One region of the Exiguobacterium sp. s192 genome, then DNA from elsewhere that is predicted to be linked to it. Evidence: riboswitches for the same ligand, from Rfam matches in the RefSeq annotation. Region 1 holds a riboswitch; each other region holds the start of a gene.
The links. Region 1 has a riboswitch for S-adenosylmethionine ahead of KNP87_RS13020 (methionine ABC transporter ATP-binding protein). Riboswitches for the same ligand answer to the same signal wherever they lie in the genome.

Region 1 (3,260 bases):
CCACGCCTGTACATATTTTGGACGCCTTAAAAGAGGCCATCAATGACGCCTCCAATCTGCAATATCCTCCGTTTCGCGGACATGATTTTCTCAAACAGGCCGTAGCCGATTTTTATCAGTCCGAATTCGGTGTGACGATTGATCCTGCTTCTGAGGTCGCCATTTTGCTCGGCAGTAAAGCCGGTATCGTCGCCTTGCCGCAAACAATCGTCAATCCGGGTGAAGGTGTCATTGTTCCCGATCCCGGTTACCCTGACTACCTGTCCGGCGCGGCATTAGCAGGTGCTTACCCGATCACATTACCGCTCCTTGCGGAAAATGCTTTTTTACCTGACTACACGTTACTCGATACGACGGATGTCGAACGGGCGCGGATGCTGTTCCTCAACTACCCGAGCAATCCGACCGGCGCGACGGCGACGGCGGAAGCCTTTGAACAGACGGTCGCTTTCGCTGACGCGAACGATATTTGTGTCGTCCATGACTTGGCATACGGCGGTATCAGTTTTGATGGTCCGACCCGAAGTTTCCTCCAGACCGCAGGAGCGAAAGACGTCGGAATCGAACTCTTTTCGTTATCCAAACGCTTCAACATGTCCGGCTTCCGCATCGCCTTTGCAATCGGGAACCCATCCGTCATCTCAAGTATTGAAACGTACCAGGAACACTTATACGTCAGTGCCTTCACACCCATCCAGCACGCAGCGACCGTCGCCCTCTCAAGCGACCAGACGTGTGTCCGTGAGCTGAGTGCGCTGTATGAAGCCCGTCGCGATGCCTTGTTCGGCAAATTACAAGACATCGGATGGGACGGACCGATCCCTGGTGGTTCGTTCTTCGTCTGGTTGCCGGTCCCGTCCGGCTTTACATCACAAAGCTTTACCGACCACTTGCTGGACGAGGCGCATGTCGCCGTCACACCGGGACATTTCTTCGGTGAATATGGCGAAGGCTACGTCCGGATCAGCTTGATTGCCGACGCCGAACGATTGGTCGAAGCCGCTGAACGAATTGGTCAGCTCAATCTGTTTCAGCAAGCCGTTGCGGAATAATTCTGAAAAAACGTTTGACAGATGGGAATGATTTCCGTTAAAGTAAATCCCAACAGCATATCTACTTATCGCGAGCGACCGAGGGATTAGGCCCAACGACGTCCGGCAACCACCTTTAAGGAACGGTGCCACATCCTACAGAATGTTTCATTCTGAGAGATAAGTTACGAAATCTTACACTTCGTCGCTTTTTTCTGGTTGCTCTTAACTGGAAAAAGGCGATTTTTTTGTATAGGGAGGAAACAACAGATGATTGAATTCAAAGGCATCACCAAGCGGTTTGTACGTGACCGAACACCGATTTTCGCCCTGCGTGACGTCAACTTAACGATTCAGCAAGGAGAAATTTTTGGCATCATCGGTGAATCCGGTGCCGGAAAAAGTACACTGCTGCGCTTGATCAACGGACTCGAAACACCGACCCAAGGAACGGTCAAAGTATCAGGTATCAAACTGTCCGATTTATCCAAAGGCAGCCTAAGAGAGTTGCGCCTGAAGATCGGAATGATCTTTCAACATTTCCAATTAATTCAATCGCGGAACGTTTCCGACAACATCGCGTTCGCCTTAAAAGCAGCCGGCGTCAAACGCAGTGATTTCCCAAGCCGGATCAAAGAACTCGTCGCCCTGGTCGGACTTGAAGGATTTGAGACGAATTTCCCGAGCCAACTCAGCGGCGGACAAAAACAACGGGTCGGGATTGCCCGCGCCCTTGCGAATAATCCGAGTGTCCTGTTATGTGACGAAGCAACATCAGCGCTCGATCCGGTCACGACCCTGCAAATTCTGGAATTGCTGAAGGACTTGAATGAACGGCTTGGTCTGACAATCATCCTGATCACTCACGAGATTGATGTCGTCAAACAGATTTGTCACCGCGTCGCGGTCATGGCTCACGGTGAAGTCGTCGAAGTCGCCAACACCTACGACATATTCAGTCAACCGACCCATGACGTCACAAAACATTACGTCGATACAGCACTCCAAATCGAGTTACCGGAACGGATACTTCGGACGACACCCGGAAAGATCATCCGCCTCCAATTCACGGGAGAAAAGACCGGTGAGAGTACGCTGTCAGAAGCAATCAAACAATTTGATATCTCGGTCAGCATCCTGCACGGCAAGGTCGATTATATTCAAAACGTCGCCTTCGGGGTGTTGATCGTCAGCCTGACCGGTCCAACACTTCATGTCAACCGAGCCCTCACTTGGCTTGAGGAGCAACTCCATACGCTTGAGGTGATTCAGGATGTGGCTTGACCGGATTCAAACGATGTTACCGGAGTTGGCAAAAGCCTTAGGCGAAACGGCCTTGATGGTCGGGATTTCCCTTGGTTTTGCCCTCGTCGTCGGGATTCCGCTGGGAATTCTTTTATTCATCACCGACCGTGGATTGTTTTTCCAAAACGTCTTCGTTCGCAGTATTTTGGACTTTTTCGTTAATATCGTTCGTTCGTTACCGTTCATCATCTTGCTTGTCGCGCTGATTCCACTGACACAATTGTTGCTCGACAATACGATCGGTCCGACGGCCGCTTCTGTCAGCTTAAGTGTTGCCGCTATTCCGTTCCTTGCCCGACTCGTCGAAACCTCACTCCGTGAGATTCCACCGGGCTTGATCGAAGCTGCTGAGGCGTGCGGCGCAACACCGTTTCGTATCATCATCAGCGCTCTGTTACCAGAAGCCCTTCCCGGGATCATCCAAGCGGTGACGTTGACGACAATCAGCCTGATCGGCTTTTCTGCCATGGCCGGCATCGTCGGCGGCGGTGGTGTCGGTGACCTCGCTATCCGCTTCGGTTATTACCGGTATGATAACGTCGTCATGATTGTGACAATCATCGTACTCGTCGTCATCGTCCAAAGTATTCAAGGACTCGGCAATCAACTCGCCCGTCGTGCTGATAAACGTTAAATCCAAAATAGAGACCACTAAGGGAGAGAATGACTATGAAAAAACGATATGCCTTTTTAGCAACAGGATTACTCGGAGCCGGGATTCTTGCCGGCTGTGGCGACAGCAGTGCGAAAGAAGAAACCAAGTCGATTAAGATCGGTGCGACGAGCGGTCCTTACAGTGACATGGTCAAAGAAGCGATTCAGCCTGGTCTTGAAAAGAAAGGCTACAAAGTCGAAATCGTTGAATTCAGCGATTACATCCAGCCGAACATCGCGCTCGGCAGCGGCGACATCGACGCGAACTTG
Region 2 (3,260 bases), on a different contig from region 1:
GTGACACGAGGCGGAACGATCATCGAACCGACTGCCGGCAACACCGGCATCGGTTTGGCGCTCGCCGCTAAAAAATATGACTTACAAGTCATCTGTGTCGTTCCTGAAAAATTCAGTCAGGAGAAACAGACGTTGATGCGGGCACTCGGCGCGACTGTCGTCAACACACCAACTGAACTCGATATGCAAGGCGCAATTGATAAAGCAAAAGAACTGGGACAAACGATTCCGAACAGCTATGTCCCGCTTCAATTCGAAAACGAAGAAAATCCGGTCACATATCAGCGGACACTTGGTCCTGAGCTGATGGCGGAACTCGATCACATCGATTGGTTCGTCGCCGGATGCGGGTCAGGCGGAACGTTTGCAGGAACCGCTGCTTACTTGAAAGAGCGGCTGGGAACAAAAGGCGCGATCGTCGAACCGGAAGGCTCCGTTCTCAACGGAGGACCAGCCGGACCGCATAAGACGGAAGGCATCGGGACGGCTAAATGGCCGAGCCTTGTTTCCCGCGATCTGGTCGATGAGATTCATACGATTTCAGACCACGACGCGTTTACAAAAGTTCATGAATTAGCGGCACGTGAAGGTTTGCTCGTCGGCAGTTCAGCCGGCGCGGCACTCGCGGCAGCACTTGATATTGCAGAACGTTTTCCCGGCAGTACCATCGTCACCGTCTTCGCCGACAGTGCCGAACGGTATTTGAGCCAACAAATCTTTGAAAAGGTGGACGAGACACATGCGTAAAAAGACAGCATTGATTCATGGAGGAACAGGCGTCGATCGAGCAACTGGTGCCGTTACACCTCCGATTTATCAAACGAGTACGTACAAACAAGAGAAAATCGGTCAATTAAAAGAAGGCTACGAATACTCGCGGACAGCCAACCCGACACGGACGAGCATCGAACGATTGATCGCGGACCTCGAAGGCGGCGCACGTGGCTTTGCCTTCGGATCAGGAATGGCTGCGATTCATGCTGTCTTCAACCTGCTGGAGTCAGGTGACCATATCGTCATGACCGATGATGTCTACGGCGGAACGTTCCGTTTGATGCAACGTGTCTTGCCGAAGTTCAACATCCAAGTGACGTTTGTCGATACGACGGATCTTGCCGCGACGGAAGCTGCAGTTCAAGACAATACGAAGATGCTGTACGTCGAAACACCGACAAACCCCTTGTTGAAAGTCACGGATATCGCTGCTGTCGCTGAGATCGCGAAACGCAACAACCTGAAACTCGTCGTCGACAACACGTTTGCGACACCATACTTGCAACAACCACTTGCACTCGGCGCAGACATCGTCTTGCACAGTGCCACAAAATACATCGGCGGACATTCAGACGTCGTCGCCGGACTCGTCGTCGTCAACAGCGATGCACTCGGTGAAGATCTTCACTTCATTCAAAACTCGACAGGCGGTATTCTTGGACCGCAGGACAGCTTCCTGCTCGTCCGTGGTTTACGGACACTTGGTATCCGGATGGATGCAATCGAAGAAACATCACACGATCTCGTTCAGTTCTTACAGGAACAAGATGTCGTCTCGAACATCTTCTATCCAGGACTTCCAACACATCCGGGTCACGCGACACAACAAAAACAGGCGACTGGTTTTGGCGGCATGATCAGCTTTGATGTCGGATCAGCGGAAAACGCGGAGAAACTCGTCGAAGCGACACACTTCTTCACGCTGGCTGAGAGTCTTGGAGCTGTTGAAAGCTTGATTTCTGTTCCGGCACGCATGACACATGCCTCGATTCCAGCAGAACGTCGTGCTGAGCTCGGCATCACGGATGGTCTTGTCCGGATTTCGGTTGGACTTGAGGACGCAGAAGACTTGAAAGAAGATTTAGCACGTGCTTTCAGCCTGCTTCAACCGGTTTCAGAAAAAACTGTTTGACAAGCAAAATAACCCCTGCTAATATTCAGATTATATTAAAAATAACTAAATACCGAATACTCTTATCGAGAGTGGTGGAGGGACTGGCCCGATGAAACCCGGCAACCGCGGAATTTATTCCGAAGTGGTGCTAATTCCAGCAGACGAATGTCTGCAAGATGAGAGCAAATGGTTTTGTGTACTGAAAAAGTGCGCGCGTTTGCTCTAAAACGTGCGCACTTTTTTTTACGTTTAGGAGGGACAGTATTGATTCGCTTACAGGATGTAGGAAAGATTTATCGCTCGAAGCGCGGATCGGTTGAAGCCGTCGTCAATGTCGACTTAACAATCGAGCGCGGTGAAATTTTTGGAATAATCGGTTATTCGGGAGCAGGGAAGTCCACCTTGATCCGATTGTTGAATATGTTAGAAGCTCCGACGAGTGGTTCGATTCAAATCGACGGAGTCGAAATGACGACGTTACGTCCAAAAGAATTACGCGGTGTTCGTAAAAACGTCTCAATGGTCTTCCAGCACTTTAATCTGCTGTGGTCACGGACAGTTGAAGAAAACATCATGTTCCCGCTCGAACTCGGCGGTTATCCGAAAGCACGCCGTAAAGAACGGGTCGCCGAGCTGATTCAACTCGTTGGACTCGACGGACGTGAAGGGGCTTACCCGTCCCAACTGTCGGGTGGGCAAAAACAACGGGTCGGGATTGCCCGGGCACTGGCGTCTAACCCGGACGTCTTACTATGTGACGAAGCGACAAGCGCGCTTGATCCGAAAACGACAGACTCGATTTTAGAGTTGCTCGTCGACATCAACAAAAAACTGAAACTGACCATCGTCTTGATCACGCATGAGATGCACGTCATTCAGAAAATCTGTAACCGGGTCGCCGTCATGGAAGCCGGGAAAATCGTCGAACAAGGACCGGTCGCCGAAGTATTCCGTCATCCGAAACAAGCGATGACAAAAGAATTCGTGAAACAGCTGACGTCTTCATCAGAAAACGAATTGACGTTTACGAAATTACGGGAACGGTATCCGACCGGGAAAATCGTTCAGTTGACGTTTGTCGGTTCAACGGCCGAAAGCCCGATTCTTGCCGAAGTCATGAAAGATTCGACCTTATTATTTAATATCATTGGCGGGAACGTCGGACAGACGCAAGATGGCGCCCTTGGGACGCTGTTCATTCAGTTGATCGGTGCCGAACATGAAACACAAGTGGTCATCGCCAAACTTCAAGCGAGTGACGTTGAAGTGGAGGTGGATCACCGATGAGTACATTTTTTGCAGATGTGGATTGGGATATGGTCTGGGAAGCGACCGGCAGTACGGTTTATATGACGGCCGTTGCAGGGCTTGC
Region 3 (3,260 bases), on a different contig from region 1:
CCACCGAATAAACTGATCGCCGGCGCCCCCCGGACACGCAGTTGTTTAATCGCTTCAATCGCCTGCGCCAAATCGTGAATGACTTCATACCGTTCTTCTTCCGGGAGACGGGTTTGGTCCAAGATCGTCACTGTCCCGTTTTCATAGATGATGCTCTGAACGAATTGACTCATCGGCTGAGTTCCTCCGTTACATCAAAGTTCCGCAGATCCGTAAACGTCTTGCATTCCGTCCGGCGTTTGATCAACGCAGCACCGAGGCGTAACGCATGACGTTTTCGTTCGAGACGAACGGTCGGATCGGTAATCTGTTCCAAGTCCGCGACCGGTGCCAGTCCGATCGTCCGGCGAATCAACTCGCATCCGGCAAATCCAAGCGCATCTTGTAAAATCGTACTGAGGACATCCTCGACGAGACCGTCCGCTGAACGGAACGGCTCCACCGCTTCCCGCTCCCACAACGCCTTGAACGTGGACGCAAACGTCAGCCAAAACGTATCGATGTCCTTGATCCGTTCCTCGCGCAACCGGTCATAGTCCGGATAAGCGGCAAAAAACAGATGGGCGATGAACTGACCGACATCAAACCCAAACGGACCGTAAAACGCGAACTCCGGATCGATGACCTTGGTTTCTTCCGCCGAGGCGAAGATGCTGCCTGTATGTAAGTCGCCGTGCAGCAAGGCATCACCTTTCGTGATGAACAGTGTTTCGAGCTTCGCGACTTCCCGTTTCAGCTCCGCGTCGTTCCAGATCCGGTCGACTTCCGCTTCCAGTCCTGCTTCAATCGCATTTGTTTCCGCGTCATAAAACGGGTCCGTGAAAATCAGTTTCTCCGTGATGTCGCACAGATCCGGATTGTAGTACTGACGGGCGATCTGTTTTTTCTCGACCGGTCCGAGGGCAAAATCCGACGTATAAAACAGTGTCCGGGCCAAATACGAACCGATGTGTTCCGCGAGCAACGGATACTTCTCTCCCGCAAGCAATCCAGCCCGGACGATTGTCAGATGAGACAAGTCTTCCATCACCGTGAAGGCTTCTTCTTTGCTCGCATGATACACACGCGGAACAAACGGAATCGCGACTTTCGCGAATTCTTTTAACGCGGACTGTTCGATCCATGCCCGTTCGAGCGACAGCGGCCAGCTTTCACCGACGACCTTCGCATACGGTAACGCTTGTTTTAAAATCAGGTGCTGGTCCCCCGCATGAATCCGAAAGACCAGATTTAAATTGCCGTCACCGATTTCTTCTGCCGTCACCGGTTCGTTGCCGATCAGACCGAGTGTCCGGACCCGTTCGATGGCGTCCTGTACTGTAAATGCTTGATATCCCATTCTGATTTCCCCCTTGATGATCACACGAAAAAACGCCCCTTTTCGTCAAAGAAAAGAGGCGCAGTAGAATACTCCGTCCTCTTATCTCTCAGACGAATGTCTGTTGGATGTAGCACCGTGCCGGATGGTCGGTTGCTGCGGCGTCTTCGGGCCAATTCCCTCTGCCAACTCACGATAAGAGTCATATGTAGTTGTCGTGTGGTTTGATGTTGATTTGAATACTACGTGCGCCGACCACCCTCTGTCAATTCCAAATTTTAGTGAAATCCGCTCAAAACGGAGACATCTATAGAAGAAGTATTTTCAAAAAAATAAATTTTCAAAATTTAGTTTGACAAGTCCGTCATCTCATGTGAAAATTGCAATTAGATTTCACAATTTCATCCAATTCTTATCAAGAGCAGACGGAGGGACGAGCCCTACGATGTCGCAGCAACCGACCACTTGGCACGGTGCTAATTCTTGCAGCTAACACGCTGACAGATAAGAGTCCACGCGCAATTTTTCATGGTCTCTTGTCATTGACGAGGGACCATTTTTGTATTTTTTAACAAGGGAGAGACGACGATCATGGCGTACATTACCGCAACTTACCAACTCGGCGTGACCGATCAGTTACCAAAACGGGCAGAGCAAATCGCCCTCGGTCTGACGGTCGGCTCATGGACCGATTTGAATCATTTGGAACAACAACAGCTTGAATCCTTCAAAGGACAAGTCGTCCATACGGAAGAACACGACGGAAAAGGGTATGTCACAATCCGTTATCCGGAACACAACGTCTCACGGGACTTTTCGGCGATTTTGACGACTGTCTTCGGCAAGCTGTCGCTCGACGGTCAAATCAAACTGACGGATCTCCAGCTTCCCGCTTCGTTCACACCGGATTTCCCCGGTGCTAAATTCGGCATCGAGGGCGTCCGCCAATTGATCCAAGTCCATGACCGCCCCCTGTTGATGAGCATCTTCAAAGGCGTCATCGGACGGGACCTCGTTTTTTTACGGGAACAACTCGAAGCCCAGCTTGCCGGCGGGATTGATCTCGTCAAGGATGACGAAATCTTATACGACAATCCGTTGACACCGGCACTCGACCGGGCGCGGATCGGACGGGAAGTCCTCGATGCGCACTATGAACGGACAGGTAAACGGGCCCTTTATGCGATTACGTTGAGTGGTCCGGTCTTCCGCTTGAAAGAACAGGCGAAACGACTGGTCGAAGCCGGAGCGACAGCCCTCCTGCTCAACACGTTTACATACGGGCTTGATGTCTTGCGGGAACTGGCAGCCGATCCGGAAATCCCGGTCCCGATCTTTAATCATCCGGCGTTGAGCGGTGCCTTGATTGCCAGTCCCGAGTACGGAATTGCCGCCCCGGTCCTGCTCGGAACGTTGCCGCGGATTGCCGGTGCCGACTTGACACTGTTCCCGTCGCCGTATGGAAATGTCGCCCTCGCCAAAGACTTGGCCCGCGGGATTGCCGTCGAAGCGACCCGAATCGGTGAGACCAAAACGATTCTCCCGGTCCCGTCCGCCGGAATCCACCCGGGTCTCGTCGCCCAGCTTGTTCGTGATTTCGGCGTCGATTCCGTCATCAATGCCGGTGGCGGTGTCCACGGTCATCCGCAAGGTGCTGCGGCCGGAGTCATCGCTTTCCGCCAGGCACTTGACGCAGCACTGGCCGGTGAATCACTGACAAGTGCCGCCCACCGGCACGAGGAATTACGTGTCGCCCTCGATGCTTGGGGGATTACGAAATGACGATCCGGATTTTATGTGACTTTGACGGCACGGTAACGGAGCACGATAATATCATCGCCTTGATGCAGGAGTTCGCGTCGCCGGAAAAATTTGAACCGTTAAAACGAGGTGTGCTCGACCGGTCGCTCTCGATCCAGTCCGGCGTCGGACAGATGTTTCA
Region 4 (3,260 bases), on a different contig from region 1:
AATCGGAGAACTTGACGAGTTCAATCGTGATGCCCTCTTTTTCCGCTTTTTTCGCGACGTATTCCCAAACTTGCGTATCCGAGCCGCTGACGCCGAGCTTGACCGTATTTTTGTCGTCCTCCCCGGACGCCGCACACCCTGCAAATAATACCGTCGTCAATGCTGCACCAATCGCTAATCCTTTTTTCATCGTTCATCTCTCCCTTATCTTCTCTATGTTTTGTTAGTGCCTCCGAATTTTTCGTGCCAGCAGGTTACCTGTTGTCTGTAAGCCTTGTACCAGGATGACGAGGATTCCGACCGTGATGATCATGACGGTCGTATCAAACCGTTGGTAGCCGTAGGTGATGGCCAAGTCCCCGAGCCCTCCGCCACCGATCGCCCCGGCCATTGCCGACGCCCCGATCAAGCCAATCGTCGCGATCGTCAAGTTCAGGACAAGCGAGCTGAGTGCTTCCGGCAACAGGAAACGGAAAATCGTCTGCAACGGTGTCGCGCCCATCGCTTCCGCCGCCTCCAAGACGCCCGTACTGACTTCGAGCAGTGAACTTTCAATCAATCGGGCAATGTACGGTGCCGCATAAAAGACCAGCGGGACGATTGCTGCCTTCGTTCCGATCGACGACCCGACGAGCAACCGTGTCAGCGGAATGATTGCGACGAGCAGAATGATGAACGGAACCGACCGAAACACATTGACGACGCTGCTTAAGACGTTGAAGAGCGGTACTTGTTCGAGCAACGCTCCCTTACGTGTGACGACCAACAGAATTCCGAGCGGTAGACCAATCAGCGTCGAAAAGAGTAGCGACAATCCGACCATCGTCAAGGTTTGCAGAAAAGCGGTCCAGATGTCCGTGTAGTTAACTAGCATCGGCCAGCACCTCCTCGACCTTGACATCCGACTGATCAATGTATTGCAGGGCTCGCGCAATTTCCGCCGTTTCACCGATCAATTCGACGAGCAGACTGCCGAACGGGATATTTTGCAGTTCCGTGATGCTGCCGTGCAGGATGTTGACATCGACATCAAACCGTTTGGCGACTTGCGACAAGAGCGGTTGCCCGGTGTGTGCCCCAAGGAAATTGATTTTATAGACATGATGTCCGGCATCCCGTTGTTTGATCAACCGTTGCACTGACGCCGGAATCTCATCTTGCATGACGGAACGGACAAAGTTTTTCGCTGTCGCCGTCTGGGGATTCGAGAAGACGTCGAACACGGTACCTGATTCAATCAACTTGCCTGCCTCGATGACTGCGACCCGGTCACAAATCTCACGGATGACGCCCATCTCGTGTGTAATCAGTAAAATCGTGATCCCATATTCCGCGTTGATCTGTTTCAGTAACCGCAGGATATGCTGTGTCGTTTGCGGGTCAAGCGCCGATGTCGCTTCGTCACACAACAGAACCGACGGCTGGGTTGCCAGTGCCCGCGCTATTCCGACACGTTGTTTCTGCCCTCCCGATAACTGATCCGGATAATGATCGGCTTTATCCGCTAAGTCGACGAACGCCAGCAGCTCGGTGACACGCCGGTGGACTTCCTCCTTTTTGATCCCTTTTAAGACGAGTGGTTTTGCGACATTCGCGAAGACCGTATTCGAATCAAGCAAGTTGAAATGTTGGAAGATCATCCCGATGTTTTGTTTCGCTTCCCGCAGTTGTTTTGCCGAAAGGGTCGTCAGTTCTTGCCCGTCGACCGTCACGCTGCCGGATGTCGGACGTTCAAGAAGATTGACACACCGTAATAAAGAACTTTTTCCAGCCCCGCTGAACCCGATCACGCCAAAGATTTCACCTTTTCGGATTTCGAGATCGACACCGTCCAATGCAGCGATCGATTGTTCGTTGGTCTGGTAGATTTTTTTTACATTTTTGAATGTAATCACCACTTTTTCCCCCTTTTAAAAAACAAAAAGGCCTCTTCTTAAGAAACAAGAAGAGACCTGGATCCGCACAGAGGCAGAATCCACTCGACTCATCTCTCAGACAATCGTCTGATGGAATTGGCACAGTGCTCATAATGAGTCTGTTGCCGAGGTTTCGTAGGGCCAGTCCCTCCACCTCTCTGGATAAGTGTTGCGGTATGAAATTCATATGTGTGTTGTTGCTGTTCGAACTTATGTCGTAAAACTAATTTTTACATTACAGAAAGATCTTTTAAAGGTCAACCATATTTTCAAAAATAAACCATATGACCCATATCGATTGATTTCCCGGGTTGGGCTTCATCATAGAAGAGTTCCGGTCGCCGGTCAAGGAGCATTTGACAATCCTTTTCTGTCAGTGCTATCATCTTCTCAATGATTAATCCGACAATTCCTATATGTTATATCAAGAGTGGACGAGAGACCTGGCTCTAGGACTCCACGGCAACCTGCGATTGGCAAGGTGCTCCGACCAGCAAAGCAACCGCTTTGGATGATACACACGAGAAACTCGTTTGCCGTCCAAAGCCAAACGGGTTTTTATTTTGAAATGGAGGATGAGATGATGAGTATGAGTTATCCTGTTTTACCGGGCGCCGAAGCCTTTTTCTTGGAACGTGGATCAATCGGCATTTTGCTGTGTCACGGCTTTAATGCGACGCCGCAAAGTGTTCGGGCTGTAGGAGAACGCTTCGCAGAACACGGTTTTTCAGTCTATGCCCCCCGTCTGCATGGTCACGGGACAGATGTACGTGACTTCGAAACGGCGACGGCCGAAGATTGGAAACAGAGTGTCCGCGAGGGCTTTGCTCAACTGTCCCGCCAGTGTGAATCGATCTTCATCGTCGGTCAATCGATGGGTGCGACGCTCGCACTGGCACTCGCTGCCGAAGGTCTGCCGGTCGCAGGTATCATCACAATCAATGCTGCTTTATCCGTCCCCGCTTACGAAGCGTTATCGTTTACGGATTGTCCGGTTTATCTGCCGGAAAGCCCACCCGATATCAAGCAAACCGCTTTTGAAATCATCTATGATGTCGTGCCGGCGGTCGCTGCGTCCGAACTTTTACGCTTGATTCGCGACACCATCCCAACCCTTCCCGCCATTCAAATTCCGACGCTTATTTTATATTCTGCTGAAGATCATGTCGTTCCGCCAACCTGTTCGGATTACCTGCACCGGACGATTGGTGCGACGGATAAACGCAGTTATTGTCTGCTCGATTCCTATCATGTTGCGACACTCGACCATGACCAAGAGACGATTGTCCGCGAAACGGCTTATTTCGTCGAGCAGTACAGTCAGTTGACACGGACCGGTTGATA

Region 2: another riboswitch for S-adenosylmethionine. It lies ahead of KNP87_RS13685 (methionine ABC transporter ATP-binding protein); the one in region 1 lies ahead of KNP87_RS13020 (methionine ABC transporter ATP-binding protein).
Region 3: another riboswitch for S-adenosylmethionine. It lies ahead of KNP87_RS16685 (2,3-diketo-5-methylthiopentyl-1-phosphate enolase); the one in region 1 lies ahead of KNP87_RS13020 (methionine ABC transporter ATP-binding protein).
Region 4: another riboswitch for S-adenosylmethionine. It lies ahead of KNP87_RS11005 (methionine ABC transporter ATP-binding protein); the one in region 1 lies ahead of KNP87_RS13020 (methionine ABC transporter ATP-binding protein).

Annotation. Positions count from the first base shown of each region.
Region 1 is NZ_JACSMS010000008.1:94,843-98,102, forward strand. Features, by position in the region: gene KNP87_RS13015 (aminotransferase class I/II-fold pyridoxal phosphate-dependent enzyme) at 1-1,052, shown strand, start outside; SAM riboswitch class I at 1,115-1,218, shown strand; gene KNP87_RS13020 (methionine ABC transporter ATP-binding protein) at 1,302-2,315, shown strand; gene KNP87_RS13025 (methionine ABC transporter permease) at 2,305-2,970, shown strand; gene KNP87_RS13030 (MetQ/NlpA family ABC transporter substrate-binding protein) at 3,006-3,260, shown strand, end outside.
Region 2 is NZ_JACSMS010000010.1:10,211-13,470, forward strand. Features, by position in the region: gene KNP87_RS13675 (PLP-dependent cysteine synthase family protein) at 1-747, shown strand, start outside; gene KNP87_RS13680 (bifunctional cystathionine gamma-lyase/homocysteine desulfhydrase) at 740-1,906, shown strand; SAM riboswitch class I at 1,966-2,071, shown strand; gene KNP87_RS13685 (methionine ABC transporter ATP-binding protein) at 2,153-3,175, shown strand; gene KNP87_RS13690 (methionine ABC transporter permease) at 3,172-3,260, shown strand, end outside.
Region 3 is NZ_JACSMS010000019.1:15,818-19,077, forward strand. Features, by position in the region: gene mtnA (S-methyl-5-thioribose-1-phosphate isomerase) at 1-173, opposite strand, end outside; gene mtnK (S-methyl-5-thioribose kinase) at 170-1,339, opposite strand; SAM riboswitch class I at 1,418-1,520, opposite strand; SAM riboswitch class I at 1,728-1,829, shown strand; gene KNP87_RS16685 (2,3-diketo-5-methylthiopentyl-1-phosphate enolase) at 1,910-3,100, shown strand; gene KNP87_RS16690 (2-hydroxy-3-keto-5-methylthiopentenyl-1-phosphate phosphatase) at 3,097-3,260, shown strand, end outside.
Region 4 is NZ_JACSMS010000006.1:34,249-37,508, reverse strand. Features, by position in the region: gene KNP87_RS11015 (MetQ/NlpA family ABC transporter substrate-binding protein) at 1-190, opposite strand, end outside; gene KNP87_RS11010 (methionine ABC transporter permease) at 224-874, opposite strand; gene KNP87_RS11005 (methionine ABC transporter ATP-binding protein) at 864-1,895, opposite strand; SAM riboswitch class I at 1,982-2,085, opposite strand; SAM riboswitch class I at 2,335-2,437, shown strand; gene KNP87_RS11000 (alpha/beta hydrolase) at 2,500-3,258, shown strand.